Regions from separate parts of the Congregibacter sp. genome, predicted to be linked through region 2. Evidence: predicted binding sites of a transcription regulator. Region 2 holds the regulator's gene; each other region holds the start of a gene.
What was found. The regulator sigma-54, encoded in region 2, starts transcription at its own class of promoters, with help from an activator protein. The targets are predictions, from matches to a motif close to TGGCACANNNNTTGCNNT.

Region 1: a site for sigma-54 is predicted at 3,249-3,266, ahead of ACTG39_RS09420 (DUF1415 domain-containing protein). Genes of this name have one in related genera too.
Region 3: a site for sigma-54 is predicted at 2,694-2,711, ahead of glnL (nitrogen regulation protein NR(II)). Genes of this name have one in related genera too.

The regions. Positions count from the first base shown of each region.
Region 1 is NZ_CBFIIF010000019.1:43,297-48,305, forward strand. Features, by position in the region: gene ACTG39_RS09415 (error-prone DNA polymerase) at 21-3,131, opposite strand; gene ACTG39_RS09420 (DUF1415 domain-containing protein) at 3,267-3,815, shown strand; gene ACTG39_RS09425 (NAD(P)/FAD-dependent oxidoreductase) at 3,808-5,001, shown strand.
Region 2 is NZ_CBFIIF010000002.1:44,876-49,884, reverse strand. Features, by position in the region: gene rapZ (RNase adapter RapZ) at 1-428, opposite strand, end outside; gene ACTG39_RS01380 (PTS sugar transporter subunit IIA) at 428-919, opposite strand; gene hpf (ribosome hibernation-promoting factor, HPF/YfiA family) at 954-1,241, opposite strand; gene ACTG39_RS01370 (RNA polymerase factor sigma-54) at 1,321-2,805, opposite strand; gene lptB (LPS export ABC transporter ATP-binding protein) at 3,092-3,817, opposite strand; gene lptA (lipopolysaccharide transport periplasmic protein LptA) at 3,795-4,448, opposite strand; gene lptC (LPS export ABC transporter periplasmic protein LptC) at 4,432-5,009, opposite strand, start outside.
Region 3 is NZ_CBFIIF010000006.1:100,729-105,737, reverse strand. Features, by position in the region: gene trmL (tRNA (uridine(34)/cytosine(34)/5-carboxymethylaminomethyluridine(34)-2'-O)-methyltransferase TrmL) at 1-179, opposite strand, end outside; gene ntrC (nitrogen regulation protein NR(I)) at 183-1,601, opposite strand; gene glnL (nitrogen regulation protein NR(II)) at 1,603-2,649, opposite strand; gene ACTG39_RS04305 (hypothetical protein) at 2,883-3,434, opposite strand; gene glnA (glutamate--ammonia ligase) at 3,533-4,939, opposite strand.

The sequences.
Region 1 (5,009 bases), on a different contig from region 2:
TATTCCATCGATGACTCGTCTCAATGAAAACCCCGCGACTTAAGACCTAAGTTCCCCAGCGCATCACTGTGATCAAACAATGCTCCTGCGACGATGTGCGTGACGCCATCGCGTTTTTGTAGCGTGCCTTTAACAAGTAGCAATCGACCTTTCATGAGTGCCTCACGAAAATTCTGCTGGACCTTGGGCCAGACCACGACGTTGTTATTGCCGGTTTCGTCTTCCAGGGTGAGAAAGAGGACGCCGGAGGCGGTGCCCGGGCGTTGACGACAAGTTACGAGTCCGGCTATGCGTACGAAGCGGCCATCATCCATAGCTTGCAGATCACGCTGATTCTTACACCGGTTAAACGGCACCTGATTGCGAAGTAAAGCAAGAGGGTGGGCCCGAAGCGTGACTCCCGTGCTGCGATAATCGGCGATGACGGATTCAGCTACCGCGGGCTCTGGCAAACTGACTTCGTCGTTTAGGGTGGTGCTGGCAGAGTACTGCTCATGTTGCAAAAGCGGTCGCTCGGGCTCCAGTGCCATGACTTGCCAACGTGCCTGATGCCGGTGACCGCTCAGACTGGCAAGCGCATCAGCATCTACCAGCGCCTCCATATCCTTGCGATTTAGTGCAGTACGTTTACGTAAATCAGAAACCTGACGATAGGGCGCATCTCTGCGTGCCCTGCTGATGCGTTTGGCGGCATCCTTAGACAATCCTTTAATCAATCGAAGACCTAAGCGAATAGGCGCGCGCGTGGTCTGTTGACCGTCATCCAGTAGCTGATGATCCCAGTCGCTGTGATTCACATCCGGAGGTAATGCCACGACATCATGCCGGCGAGCATCCTGAATCAGTTGCGAAGGCGTGTAAAAACCCATGGGCTGGCTGTTAAGCAGCCCCACATAAAAGGCGCTGGGGTGGTGGCATTTAAGCCAGGATGACACGTAGGCTAATAGAGCGAAGCTTGCGGAGTGGGATTCGGGAAACCCATAGCCTCCAAAGCCCTTAATCTGATCAAAAAGCCTGTGGGCGTAGTCCTCGCTGTAGCCGCGGCTTAGCATGCCATCGGTGAGCTTTTTCTCGAAGGTGAGTAGTTTGCTGTTACGGCCCCAGTTGGTGATGGCCCGCCGTAACTGATCTGCCTCACCTCCGGTAAAGCCTGCGGCTACCATTGCCAGACGAATGACCTGCTCTTGAAAAATGGGCACACCAAGAGTGCGCTCCAAGACACTTTGTACGGCTTCATCGGGATAGCTGATGTCTTCCAGCCCCTGTCGCCGACGTAGATAAGGGTGCACCATATCTCCCTGAATAGGACCCGGGCGCACAATGGCAATTTCGATAACAAGATCATAAAAGCACGCCGGCTTTAAGCGCGGCAGCATGCTCATCTGCGCTCGAGACTCGATCTGGAAAACACCAATGGAGTCTGCTTTTTGCAGCATGCGATAGGTTGCGATGTCTTCTGCCGGAACATCTTGCAGCGTACGGATACTGGGATCATAGCGATTTACCAATGCCAGAGATTTGCGGATCGCCGAGAGCATGCCCAGCGCCAGAACATCGACCTTGAGTAACCCCAGCGCTTCGATGTCATCCTTATCCCACTGAATCACGGTGCGGTCTGCCATGCTGGCATTCTCTACGGGGACAAGCTGCGAGATGGGCCCCCGGGATATCACAAATCCGCCGACATGCTGAGACAGATGTCTCGGGAATCCCAATATCTCTTGCACCAGCTGATAAAAGAGCTGGGCGGTATTGGGTTTGCCATCTTGGCTTTCGGTTTGTAGCCCATGTTCGCTAAAGCGTGCTTCCAGGTCGCGCTGCTTGTCCCACCAGGCGAGAGACTTAGCAAGATCGTTGACAAATAGAGGGTCCAGGCCGAGGGCTTTACCTACATCGCGCACGGCACTGCGAGCTCGGTAAGTGATAACCGTGGCGGCAAGTGCAGCTCGGCGTCGGCTGTACTTTTCGTAGATGTACTGGATAACTTCTTCGCGGCGCTCGTGCTCAAAGTCCACGTCGATATCCGGAGGTTCGTCACGCTCCCGGGATATAAACCGCTCAAATAGTAAAGAGATTTTCTCGGGGGAGACTTCTGTGATGAACAGGCAGTAGCACACTACGGAGTTTGCGGCGGACCCGCGGCCCTGACACAGGATGCCGCGACCCCGCGCGAAACGAACAATGTCGTGTACCGTAAGAAAGTAGTACTCGTAATCCAGCTCGGCTATCAAGGCGAGTTCTTTTTCGATGCGCTCGCGAATGACTGAGGGCGCCCCGTCGGGCCAGCGTTGGCTTGCTCCTTGCCAGGTAAGTTCTCTCAGATAGTCCCGCGCGTTATGCCCATCGGGTACGACTTCTTCGGGGTACTCGTAACGCAACTCATCCAGAGTGAACTGACAGCGCTGGGCGATGTTGAGTGTTTCGTCCAGAAGCTCGGCGGGGTAGAAGCGTTGCAGCTGCCGGATACTGCGTAAGTGCCGTTGAGCATTAGGTAGCCGGCGACGACCTAGCGCAGCAACACTACAATTGTGATGCAAGGCGGTCATCACGTCGTGCAGGGGTTTGCGGGTTGCGCAGTGCATACGCACATCACCGCAGGCGACGAGAGGTAGCTGTAGTTTGCCCGCGAGTGTCTGCAATGCCCGATAGCGGCGCAGCTCATCGTTGCCAAGAAGATAATGCACCCCGATCCAGACTCTCTCTCGACAGAGTCTTGCGAGTTGTTTGCCATAGCCGCGATTAGCTTCGCTGTCTTCCTTCGGGAGCCAGATGAGCAAGCAACGCTTAAGATGAAAGATCACATCTCGAAGTGTCACCTCGTATTCGCCTTTTGGGCTACGGCGCCGGCCAAGGCTGATGAGTCCCGAGAGTTCGCCATAGGCTGCACGCGTGGGAGCAAGGGCAATGATATGAACGCCTTCGGTTAAGGTGAATTCACTGCCGATAATCAGCGGTATTCCGTATTCCTTGGCCGCTACGTGAGCTTTGACGACACCGGCCAGGGAGCATTCGTCTGTAATAGCGACCGCGGCATAACCATTCACCGCAGCTTGCGCGACAAGCTCTTCTGGACGGGAAGCGCCGCGCAGGAAGCTGTAACATGACAGGCAGTGGAGTTCGCAGTAGGACATGGTTTACGGCGGTGCCAAAATTTCTCGGCCGCACAGTGTACTGTATATTTATACAGTATTTATAGATTATCTAACTTACGTCCTAAATTGCCTTTTTTGCCCTCGGTTTTAGCGCCGTGGCACGATTCTGGAGTTATGTATCTGAACGACCAAGCTTTAAATGCCTGCCGGCGCTGGATAGACAGCCTTGTAGTGCGATACAACCTGTGCCCCTTCGCAAAGCGCGAGCTCGACAGCGATAGCGTGGCGTTCACGCTAAGTGATGCCGACGACGAAGAGGGGTTACTCACTGCTCTGGCACAAGAGCTGCAGCGACTCGAGGATTGTCCGGAGATCGAGACTGCGTTTATTGTCCATCCAAAGGTATTGAACGACTTCTATGACTTCAACGATTTCCTGGGTCGCTCTGATGCTCTGCTTAAACAGATGAAGCTGGAAGGGATCTATCAGATCGCCAGTTTTCATCCGCATTATCAATTTGCTGGGACTGAGCCTGATGATGCCGAGAACTACTCCAACCGTTCACCCTATCCGATGCTGCATTTACTGAGAGAGGAGGGCGTGGAGCGTGCGGTTGCTGGTCATCCAGATATCGCGAGAATTCCCGAGGACAATATCCGCACACTAAATCGCCTTGGAAGAGAGAGGCTCCAAAAGCTTTTGCAAAGCTGCCTAGATGAGTAAAGGCTCTCCAAAATACGATGTGGTTGTTGTCGGTGGCGGCGCAAGCGGCCTCATGTGCGCGATTAGTGCGGGGTATCGTGGGCTGCGCGTTTTAGTGCTGGAGCAGGGCCCAAAAGTTGGCTTAAAAATTCTGGTGTCGGGCGGCGGTCGCTGTAACTTCACCAATGTTTTCGCAGACCCGCGCGAACACTATGTGTCGCAGAACCCCAATTTCTGCATCTCTGCTATGAAGCGGTTTTCGCCATCGGACTTTATCCAAATGGTGGAGACTGCGGGCATCGACTATCACGAGAAGAAGCTGGGCCAGCTGTTTTGCGACCATAGTGCCAAGGATATTGTGGCCATGCTTTTGGAGCAGTGCTCCTACGCGGGGGTCGAAATTCGTTTACGCCAGGCGGTGACTTCCATAGATCCCGGGACAGATGAGGGGTTTGTTGTGCGCACCGGGGATGCTGAGTATGAGGGTCAGAAGGTAGTTATCGCTTCCGGTGGTTTGTCTATGCCGAAAATCGCGAGTGATCTGGCCTTTCGCGCCGCTAAAGAGTTGGGCTTAAAATTGAATGCAACACGCGCTGCTCTGGTGCCCTTAACCTGGAATTCCAGTGACAAAGCCGTCTACGAGTCGCTTTCAGGCATATCCACAGAAGTTATTGCGAGCTGTCAGGGCCACAGTTTTCGGGAGAATCTGTTGTTCACCCACCGGGGTCTGAGTGGACCAGCAATCCTGCAGATATCGTCCTTCTGGCGAGAAGGTCTGGCCGTGGATATAAATCTACTTCCCGATCATGACGCATCCCAGTGGCTTGCAGCAGCGAGAGAAGCCAATCCCCAGCAGCGGCTGCTCAGCGTGCTCAAAACACAGCTTCCCAACCGTCTGGTGGATCTCATGTCGGGCACATGGTTCGAAGATCAGAAAATCGGGAGTTTTTCGCCGCCAGCCCTCACGGAAATCGGCGAGCGCTTGAACAGCTGGTCTTTTATGCCCGGGGGTAGCGAGGGTTATCGAACAGCAGAGGTGACTTTGGGAGGTATTGATACCGACGAAGTCTCTTCAAAAACCTTTGAGCTCAAGCGTGTGCCCGGCATGTTTGCCATTGGAGAGGCGCTGGATGTGACGGGTTGGCTCGGTGGCTACAACTTTCAGTGGGCCTGGGCCTCAGGATGGTGCTGCGGACAACATCTCTGATTGCATTC
Region 2 (5,009 bases):
ATGGTGCGGGTGTCCAGAGTCACCGTCGCCTGAGCCGCTAAAGGCTCCAAAAGTTCACTTTCGTAACGAATCGCTTCGGCCAGAGGCAGGCTCTCACTGGTTAGTGGGTGGCGCCGGCGAGTCTCGCTGAACCGTTTAATCAGCGTGGCTTCATCAGCGTCCAGGTACAGGATTCGGTGTTGTACCTCCGCGGGAAGTGACTGTAGGGTTGCGCTGAAGTCCTGCAGATCACGAAAAGCATTACGCGCGTCGATGCATACGGCTATGCCACGGAAGTGTTCGGGCAGGCCCGGGCCCGTATCACGGACTAATGCGGGGAGCAGGGATGCGGGAAGATTATCAATAGCGTAGTAGCCCTCATCCTCAAGCTGATGAAGGGCGGTGCTCTTGCCGGAACCGGAGCGGCCACTGATGATAATCAGGTCCACTAAGGTGTGCCCGCGGTCCAGTTGGTGGTGACATCGAACAAGGCTTCGTTGCTCCTGCAGTTTCTCAGGGCTTCACAAAACGCCGGTTGCGAAAAGAGTCGAGCAAGATCCGCCAGCAGGTTCAGATGCTCCTGGGTGGCTTCACTGGGGACTACCAGTGCAAACAGCAAATCCACATCCTCATCATCTGGCGCATCGAAGTCTGCACTGCTGGATAGAGTAAGCAGCACGCCGCAGGGAGACTCGCAGTCCTTGAGACGACAATGGGGTATCGCTATGCCGTTCCCCAGAGCGGTACTGCCAAGCTTTTCCCGCGCGAGCATGCCCGACACCAGCTCGTCCGGATGAAATTCGTCTCTATCGCTGCCAAGAACATCGGCAACTAACTCAAAGAGACGTTTTTTTCCGCCCCCGGGTACCTGGCAAAGACAACGCGCGGGCGTCAGCAAAGCGCTGACGCTGTTGGCGGCGTGGGTTGTTTCCTGACTCATGTTTCCTATCGCTTGCATTACCGACTTCAGTGACTCAATGGGCTCGGTGTTTTTCCTTGTGCTTGATCAACTGACGATCAAGCTTGTCCACCAGGGCGTCGATAGCTGCATACATATCCTCGGAGTCAGCCGCGGCAAAAAGGTCTTTTCCGGCGATATGCACGGTGGCTTCTGCCTTCTGTACCATTTTTTCTACGATGAGGGTCACCTCAGACTTGCTAATTTGACTGTAGTGTCGCTGTAAACGCTCGAACTTTGCCTCTACATACTCCCGCAGGGCGTCGGTGACTTCGACGTGGTGTCCGCTGATTACAATTTGCATGCGCTTCTCCTTGTTTTTAGTGTTAGCTACGTCCTTGTCAATCGGTTCTGGTGTCTAAGAGCTTAGATAGCTGGCTTGTTTAAACCAGCCGCTTGCGCTCGTTAGACGGCGGGATGGTGAGGCTATCCCGATACTTCGCAATTGTTCGTCGGGCCACCTGAATACCCTGATCTTCCAAGAGATCCGCCAGTTTGCTGTCGGACAGGGGTTTGCGGGGATTCTCGGCGGCAACAAGTTTCCTGATCAAGGCGCGAATAGCCGTGGATGAGCAGGCGCCTCCGCTGGTGGTGGCTACATGGCTCGAGAAAAAGTACTTCAGCTCGAATATTCCCCGGGGCGTGTGCATATATTTTCGTGTTGTGACACGAGAAATGGTCGATTCATGCATTTCAACGGCCTCCGCAATGTCATGGAGCACCAGCGGTTTCATCGCCTCCTCTCCGTATTCGAGGAAGTTGCGCTGGCGCCTGACTATCTCTGTAGACACCTTCAACATGGTTTCGTTGCGACTCTGGAGACTTTTTAGGAACCACTTGGCTTCCTGGAGGTTGTCCCGCAGGTAACTGTTATCGGCGCTATTGTCCGCGCGTTTGATCATTCCCGCGTAATGGTCATTGATGCGCAGGCGCGGTGATGTATCGGGATTTAGTTCCACCACCCAGCGTCCCTCTTTGCGGCTTACAAAAACGTCGGGCACGATGTATTCGGTATCGTCGTCGCCAAATTGTTTTCCGGGCAGTGGATCAAGGGACTGAACCAGTTTGAGAGCGCCGCGAAGATCATCCTCGGACAGCTTCATGCGGCGCATGATCTGCGCGTAGTCACCGCTGCTGAGTTGATTGATGTGGCGGTTAATCAGAATTCTTGCCTGATCAAGCCAGGGAGTGTCGCGGTCCAACTGCTTGAGCTGAAGTTGCAGGCACTCCTGCAAATCTCTGGCGAACACGCCTACGGGCTCAAACTGCTGGAGGGCGTGCAATACCGCAGTGATCTCCTCGCTCTCTATTTCCAGCTCGGGTGGAAACAGCTCGAGCATTTCTTCAAGACTGCTGTTTAAGCGCCCGTTGGCGTCGGTGGCATCGATGATAGCCAGGGCGACGATGCGGTCACTATCCGACATGCGCGTCAGGTTCAGCTGCCAGCGCAAATGATCCTGCAGGCTTTCACTGCTGCGATTGCGGCTATCAAAGTCAAAGTCTTCGCCGCCACCCCCGTCTGATGGGGGTGGAGCACTGGACGGTAAAATATCTTCCCATTGGGTATCTACCGGGAGGTCTTCAGGCATTGCTGGTTCAAAGTCGCCGTCGGCCGAGGCCTCGTCAACGTTGGCGCTGCGCTCGGGGTTGTCCAGCGGACCTTCCTGATTGCCTGCATCGTCGTCATTGGGCTGATCTGGCGTGCCGCCCTGGTCTTCTTCGACCTCGAGCATGGGGTTTTCTTGCAGCGCCTGCTCAATTTCCTGCTGCAGATCCAGCGTGCTGAGCTGCAAAAGGCGTATAGCCTGTTGCAGCTGCGGCGTCATCGTCAGCTGTTGCCCAAGCTTGAGGTGTAATCCCTGCTTCATCGCGCGGTTATTCCAAGCTGTTGCGCTGCGCACTCGCGATCTTATGCCGCTAAATTCCTGCGCTGTTTTAACGCGCTATCGCCTTTGTCGGGCGGGCGCGTCTCCCCAAGTCGCGGAGCAATACAATGTCGCCCCACACCCTCAGTGTAGGCGGGTGATTGGGGTCACGCAACGCCTTGGCGCGCTTATTGCATTGTGTTAGTCAGAGGGATGATGGGAAAGGGCGCCGCGAGTAGGGGCGTTGGCAGGAGCGTCCCCAAGAGAATGCCCAAGAGCAAGACGTTGCTTACAGGCGGAAGTTTTCTCCAAGATAGGTCTTGCGAACCTTGGCATTGTCCAATACTTCCTCCGGACTGCCCTGGGCGATGATATGACCTTCGCCTACGATATACGCCGTTTCACAGATATCCAGCGTTTCTCGCACGTTGTGATCTGTGATGAGGACGCCGATGCCTCGGGTTTGCAGGTGTCGAATAATATTCTTGATATCACCCACGGATATGGGGTCAACACCGGCAAAGGGCTCGTCGAGCAAAATGAACTTTGGCTCCATGGCCAGAGCGCGAGCAATTTCCACCCGCCGTCGCTCACCGCCCGAAAGGGCCTGTCCCAGGCTTTCTTTCAGATGCCCAACGTTGAACTCCTCGAGGAGTTCATCCCTGCGTTGATGGCGCTGAGTGCGGCTTAGATCTTTGCGGGTTTCAAGAATGGCCAACAGGTTATCTCCGACGGTCATACGTCGAAAAATCGACGCTTCCTGCGGCAGATAGCCGATTCCTCGTCGGGCACGCTCGTGCATGGGCAGCGCGGTGATACTCTGGCTATCGATGAGTATGTCTCCAGCATCGGAGGCGACGATCCCGACGATCATGTAAAAGCAGGTGGTTTTCCCCGCACCGTTGGGACCAAGAAGGCCTACCACCTGTGCACTTTCTACCTCGAGACTAACGTCTCGTACGACGGATCTGCCACGGTAAGCTTTAGCGAGACTACGTGCGGTCAGGGTCGCCATCGACGCCTCTCTGACTGTCTGTTGCCGGCGGGTTGCCGGGCAGGGTGGGGGCGTTGGCTTTGGTGGATGCCTCTTCCTCAGCGTCATCGTTGGTCTCGGCCTCTATGACTGCCGCCGGAATAATGACTTGCACACGGCCGCCCGCGTCTTCCGCGGCGGCGTCAGCGCGGACCCGCTGTTCTGCCATGAAATAGTCGATGGACTCTCCGCTCACAACGGCCCCATCTTGCTCGATCACCGCAGATTCCCGCAGTTGTACCCACTCCCGAGACTTCTGGTAAACAATGCGACCTGCGCTGGCGGTGACAAAACCTTTATCGATCTCGGGTTGCTGTCGCAGAGTCGCCGGTTCGCCCACAGCAATGATCCGATCAGCGGCCTCCAGATCGTGAAAAATCGTGATTTTGTCAGCCTCTATGTGCAGGCTGCCCTGCTGCATGATGACGTCGCCCGTATAAACGGTGAAACCCGCGCGCTCATCGCGCACGGCCTTGGCCGCAGTAATTTCTATGGACTGTAAGCGATCGTCCGGGAGTGCTGAGGCAAAGTGGGTCGCGAAAAGCGCTGCTACGACGCCGCATAGACCAAGCCCCCTAAGGCATGCGTGACCTAATCTAGTTCTGCGGGACATAGACCGTCCTAACATCCCCGCTAAGCGTTGCAATCTGGCGGCTGAGATTGACATAAATTTGATCGGCGACTGTTTCATTGTCAGCCTGCCAGATACGAACGCTGGACGTGCTGCGGGCCGCCTGCTTGGGGATGTTGATAATCATGCTCTCGGTGAAGAATTGCACATTCTCGGTGTCGTATTGCAGTCTCACTTCTTCACTTAGCAGCAGTACATCCGTCTTCTCTCGAAGGAGTCCAGTGCGCGCGCTCGCAAACCAGACGCCGTCGTCCGTGTAGTTGTGACGCTCGGGTTCGTCGAGCTCAACTATGCCCTCGCCGGAGAACCGTCTCAAGGTGTCTGCACTCATACTGCCGCGCATAACACCGCTTTCGTCGAACTCATTCACCGACACGCTTCTTGCATAACTGTCAGCTATGCGGCCGCTTACTGCGGGGGTAGTGCTCTGCACAATGAGTCTCGGTGTGGAGTCCAGCATGGAATACACGAGTAAAAGTGCAGACAACAGTAGAGGGATCGAAAGACGTTTTCTAACTCCGCGGCGACTCTTTTTCCCGGTGT
Region 3 (5,009 bases), on a different contig from region 2:
TGCACCTGCACTTTGGCGAACTCACGATAATCAAGACCCGCACGTCGCAGTTGCTTGTCATCCAGGGTAAACCCCAGAGGCTTGATCAGGTGCAAAGGGCAGCCCGTGTTTACGCACAGGCGCATGATGTTACCCGTGTTGGGGGGTATCTCCGGTTCGTAGAGCGCTACTTGGAGCATGGCTCAGATATCTTCGCTACCTAGTTCTTTCATTTTCCGTGTCAGGGTGTTTCTTCCCCAACCCAGGAGCTCAGCCGCGTCGCGCTTGCGACCTCGGGTATGCGCAAGGGCCACTTCAATAAGGGCTTTTTCGAACGCCGGCATCGCGTCGCGAAGAATGTGTTGCTTGCCGCTGACCAGTTCCGTGCGCGCCCACTGGCAGAGCAGTTCCTGCCATTGCATCTCCTGCTCTCCCGCTGCCTCTTCGCTGTTTCGGCCGAGTTCCGGCGGTAGATCAGACAAGTGAATCTCACGCCCCGATGCCATGACGGTTAGCCATCGGCAGGTGTTTTCCAGCTGACGAACGTTTCCGGGCCAACTCAGTGAGCTCAGGAACTGCTGCGTCTCTGGCAGAAGAATTTTAGGTTCGCCACCGAGTTCTCTTGCGGCTTTATCGAAAAAGAACTCCATTAAACGCGGTATGTCTTCCTGACGTTCGGATAGTTTTGGGATGTGGATGCGAATCACGTTCAGGCGATGGAAAAGGTCCTCACGAAAATCGCCTTTGCGCACCAGCCCCTCAAGGTCCTGGTGTGTCGCGGCAATGATTCGTACATCAGTGCGCTGGGAGGTATGACCGCCTACACGATAGAACTCGCCATCTGCGAGGACGCGCAGCAGCCGGGTTTGAGTCTCTGCAGGCATGTCACCGATTTCATCGAGAAACAGTGTTCCTCCGTTGGCCTGTTCAAAGCGACCCTCCCGGCGGGTGTTAGCACCGGTAAACGCGCCTTTTTCATGTCCAAAGAGCTCTGATTCCATGAGGTCCCGGGGAATTGCCGCCATGTTGAGCGCGATAAAGGGCGCATTTGCTCGCGGGCTATGCCGATGTAGCGCCTGAGCCACGAGTTCTTTGCCGGTACCGGATTCACCATTGATCAGCACAGTGATATTGCTGTGCGCGAGACGACCAATCGCCCGGAATACCTCCTGCATTGCCGGCGCTTCGCCAATAATTTCGGGTGTCTCGTTCTTGCTGGAGCCAGTTTTTGCAGGTTGTCGCCCCAGTTCTCGAGCTTGCGCTAAGGCCCGCTCCGTTACCGCTACAACCTCGTCGATATCAAAGGGCTTGGGCAAGTACTCAAAGGCACCTTGCTGATAAGAAGCCACTGCACTGTCCAGATCGGAGTGTGCTGTGGTGATGATTACCGGCAGATCGGGGTGGTGCTCACGTATGCTCTTAAGCAGGTCAAGACCGTCCATGCCGGGCATGCGGATATCGCTTATCACCACGTCCGGCTGGTCGTCCTCCAGGCGCTGGAGCATTGATTCCGCATCTGCGAAACACTCGCGGGCGATATCCGCCTGGGACAGGGCCTTTTCGAGGACCCAGCGTATGGATTGGTCGTCGTCGACGATCCATACCGAGCGGGAATTTTGCATGTTAATTGTCCATAGGTAGATAGATGGTGAAACAGGTTTCCCCGGGGCGGCTTTCGCAAGTTAACAAGCCTCCATGGCGGCTAACGATAGATTGGGATATGGAGAGGCCCAGACCGGTTCCCTCGGGCCGCCCGCTTACCATGGGGATAAACAGTGTTTCGCTCAGTTCTTGAGGGATGCCCGGACCGTTATCGATGATGTCTACTTGACACACAAGGCGATGACGCTTCTCGCCAATGGTGAACTGCCGCTGCGAGCGACTGCGAAGCGTCAGAGCACACTGGGGTTGATTCTCTGTTGCCTGAAGTGCGTTTCCGACGATGTTCAGCAAGGCCTGTATCAGCAGGCCGCGGTCACCGTTGATCGCGGGGAGGCTGGGGTCGTAATCGCGCTGAATGGCCATTCGCTCGCCCGCTTCGACCACTGCCAGCTGTAACACGTGCTCCAGAACTTCGTGCACATTTAACGACGTTAAAGCAGGTTGCTTGTTGGGACCGAGGAGGCGGTCAACCAAGTCTCTCAGTCTGTCTGCTTCCTGGATGATGATGCCCGTGTATTCCTGGAGTGAGCCTTCGGGCAGCTCGCGCTCCAGTAGCTGAGCAGCGCCGCGAATGCCGCCTAAAGGGTTCTTGATCTCGTGAGCAAGACCGCGAACTACAGCCTGTGTTGTTTCCTGGGCACTCACGATATTTTCTTCGCGGCTGATGCGCAGGAGACGATCCACGGGTTGCAGCTCAATGAGATAGGCCAGGTTTGCAATCTCGCGCATGGGGGAGACGACGATATCGGCGAAAATGGGTTTGCCGTCGCCAGTGTCCAGAGGGAGGCCTCGCCGCACGATAGCGCGACCTTCTTCTGCCGCCTGGTCTAGCGTCGCCCGCCACGGCACATCGGGGGTTTCGAGTTCGCAGATCATGATTCCGAGAATGCGCGCCTCAGACAACTGGAGCAATGATTCGGCGGCGGGGTTTATCAGGCGCACACGATAGTCGGCATCCAATCCGATGATGCCGCTATTGATGCTATCGATGATGTCTTGTTGCAGCATTTGAAGCTGTTACGCGACCAAGTTGGACCACAGTGCTTAATAATGAAGCAAAAATGGAGCCATGTCCGTGCTTTTGTCGAGTCGCGCTTCGGAGTTAGGGATTTAGAGCTTTTTAAGTAAGTAAGTACACACTTACTGATTGTTTGTGCGCGATGAATAAGCGGTTAAAGCCGAGCAGGCGACCCTAATTGAACATATGCACCAATACGGTGCAAGAGAAGGCTATTGATGAACTAGCGGCCAATACCTGGTCGCAGGACGTAGATACGCACGCTCTCGGAGGTGGCAACGATCTTTCCCTGGGACGTAGTGCGCCGCACCATCAGGTCGTGGGGGCCGCGCAGAGCGCCTTCGACGAACCAGCTTCCTGAAGACTGCGCCTGGCCCTGCTCTACTCCATCTATGAGGAGTACGAGTCCTTCACCGCGACCTAAAGCGGGGCTTGCGGAGGCGCTGACAGTAAAGTTGCCCGGACCCATGGCAATGGTACTTTCGTTGGCTGGCGAGACAATTGTCACTGCAGTCTCGACCTCCGGCTCAGATTCTGACCTCGCTGTTGAGCTTGCTGGCTGGCGGGATTCTACCGGAGCGGCGGTGTTGATTTCATTGAGCTCAACTTTCTCAACAGTCTTGTCAGTGCTGTTTCCCATAGTCGGAGGGGTATCGGTGAATACCACTCCATTCTCGCTATCGATCACTTTGTACACCTGGCCCCAGCCGTAGCTTGCGGGAGCCACCAGGGTCAGGGTCATGGCAACAAGAATGGCTTTTCTGTAACGGATCATGGCAGCTCTCCATAGAGTCTGAGCTTACCGTAGCAGATCAATGGGCAAAAAAAAGCCCGCTCAATGAGCGGGCTCCTGTGCTGCTGCCCTTGGGCAGATCAGACTGAGTAGTACATATCAAACTCAACAGGGTGAGTTGTCATGTCGAGTGTCTCAACTTCTTCAGACTTAAGGGCGATGTAACCGTCGATCATATCGTCGGTGAATACGCCGCCCGCCGTGAGGAACTCACGATCGGCGTCCAGCGCTTCCAGTGCCATGGTGAGGCTGGATGCAACGGTTGGGATCGCGAGTGCTTCTTCAGCAGGTAGGTCATAGAGGTCCTTGTCCGCAGCATCGCCAGGGTGAATCTTGTTCTGAATGCCGTCCAAGCCAGCCATGAGCATTGCTGCGAATGACAGGTATGGGTTTGCCGTTGGATCCGGGAAGCGAACCTCTACGCGCTTGCCTTTGGGGCTCGGCTCGTAGGGAATACGAATAGACGCAGAGCGGTTACGCGCTGAGTAGGCCAGCATTACAGGTGCTTCGAAGCCAGGAACCAGTCGCTTGTAGCTGTTGGTAGAGGCATTAGTGAACGCGTTCAGGGCGCGGGCGTGCTTGATGATACCGCCGATGTAATACAGCGCGGTCTCAGACAGGCCAGCGTATCCGTCGCCGGCAAAAACGTTCTCGCCGTCTTTGCTGATGGACTGGTGTACGTGCATGCCGGAACCGTTGTCACCGACCAAAGGCTTCGGCATAAAGGTTGCGGTCTTGCCGTAGGCATGGGCTACGTTGTGCACGCAGTACTTGAGAATCTGTACTTCGTCAGCCTTCTCGATCAGGGTGTTGAACTTTACGCCGATCTCACACTGGCCCGCGGTACCCACTTCGTGGTGGTGAACCTCGATAGGAAGTCCCATCTGCTCCATGGCAGCACACATCGCTGCACGGATGTCGTGCAGTGAATCGACCGGAGGCACCGGGAAGTAGCCGCCTTTAACGCCCGGGCGGTGACCAATGTTGCCATCGTCAAAGCTGTGGTTCGATGCCCAGGCAGCTTCTTCTGAATTGATAGAGTAGCCGGCACCCGACATGTCCGCATGCCACTTAACGTCGTCGAAGACGAAGAATTCGGGCTCGGGACCAAAGTAAGCGGTATCGCCAATGCCTGTAGACTTGAGGTATTCCTCAGCGCGATGTGCAACAGAGCGGGGGTCACGCTCGTAGCCTTGCATGGTCATAGGCTCAACAATGTCGCAACGTAAGATAACGGTTGTATCGTCGGTAAAGGGGTCCAGCACGCTGCTGTTATCGTCGGGCATGAGGATCATGTCTGACTCATTAATGCCTTTCCAGCCGGCGATGGAGGAGCCATCAAACATCTTGCCGCCGTCAAAAAAGTCTTCGTCGACTTCGCTGGACGGGATAGAGACGTGCTGCTCCTTGCCGCGGGTATCTGTGAAGCGCAGGTCTACCCAACCGGCTTCGCTTTCTTTAATCAGGTTCAGAGTCTTCTCTGACATTATGGGTCCTCCAGTTGGGAAAGTTGGTGCTAATCACGCCGGGAAAATACCTCCCGGGGACATGCACCTT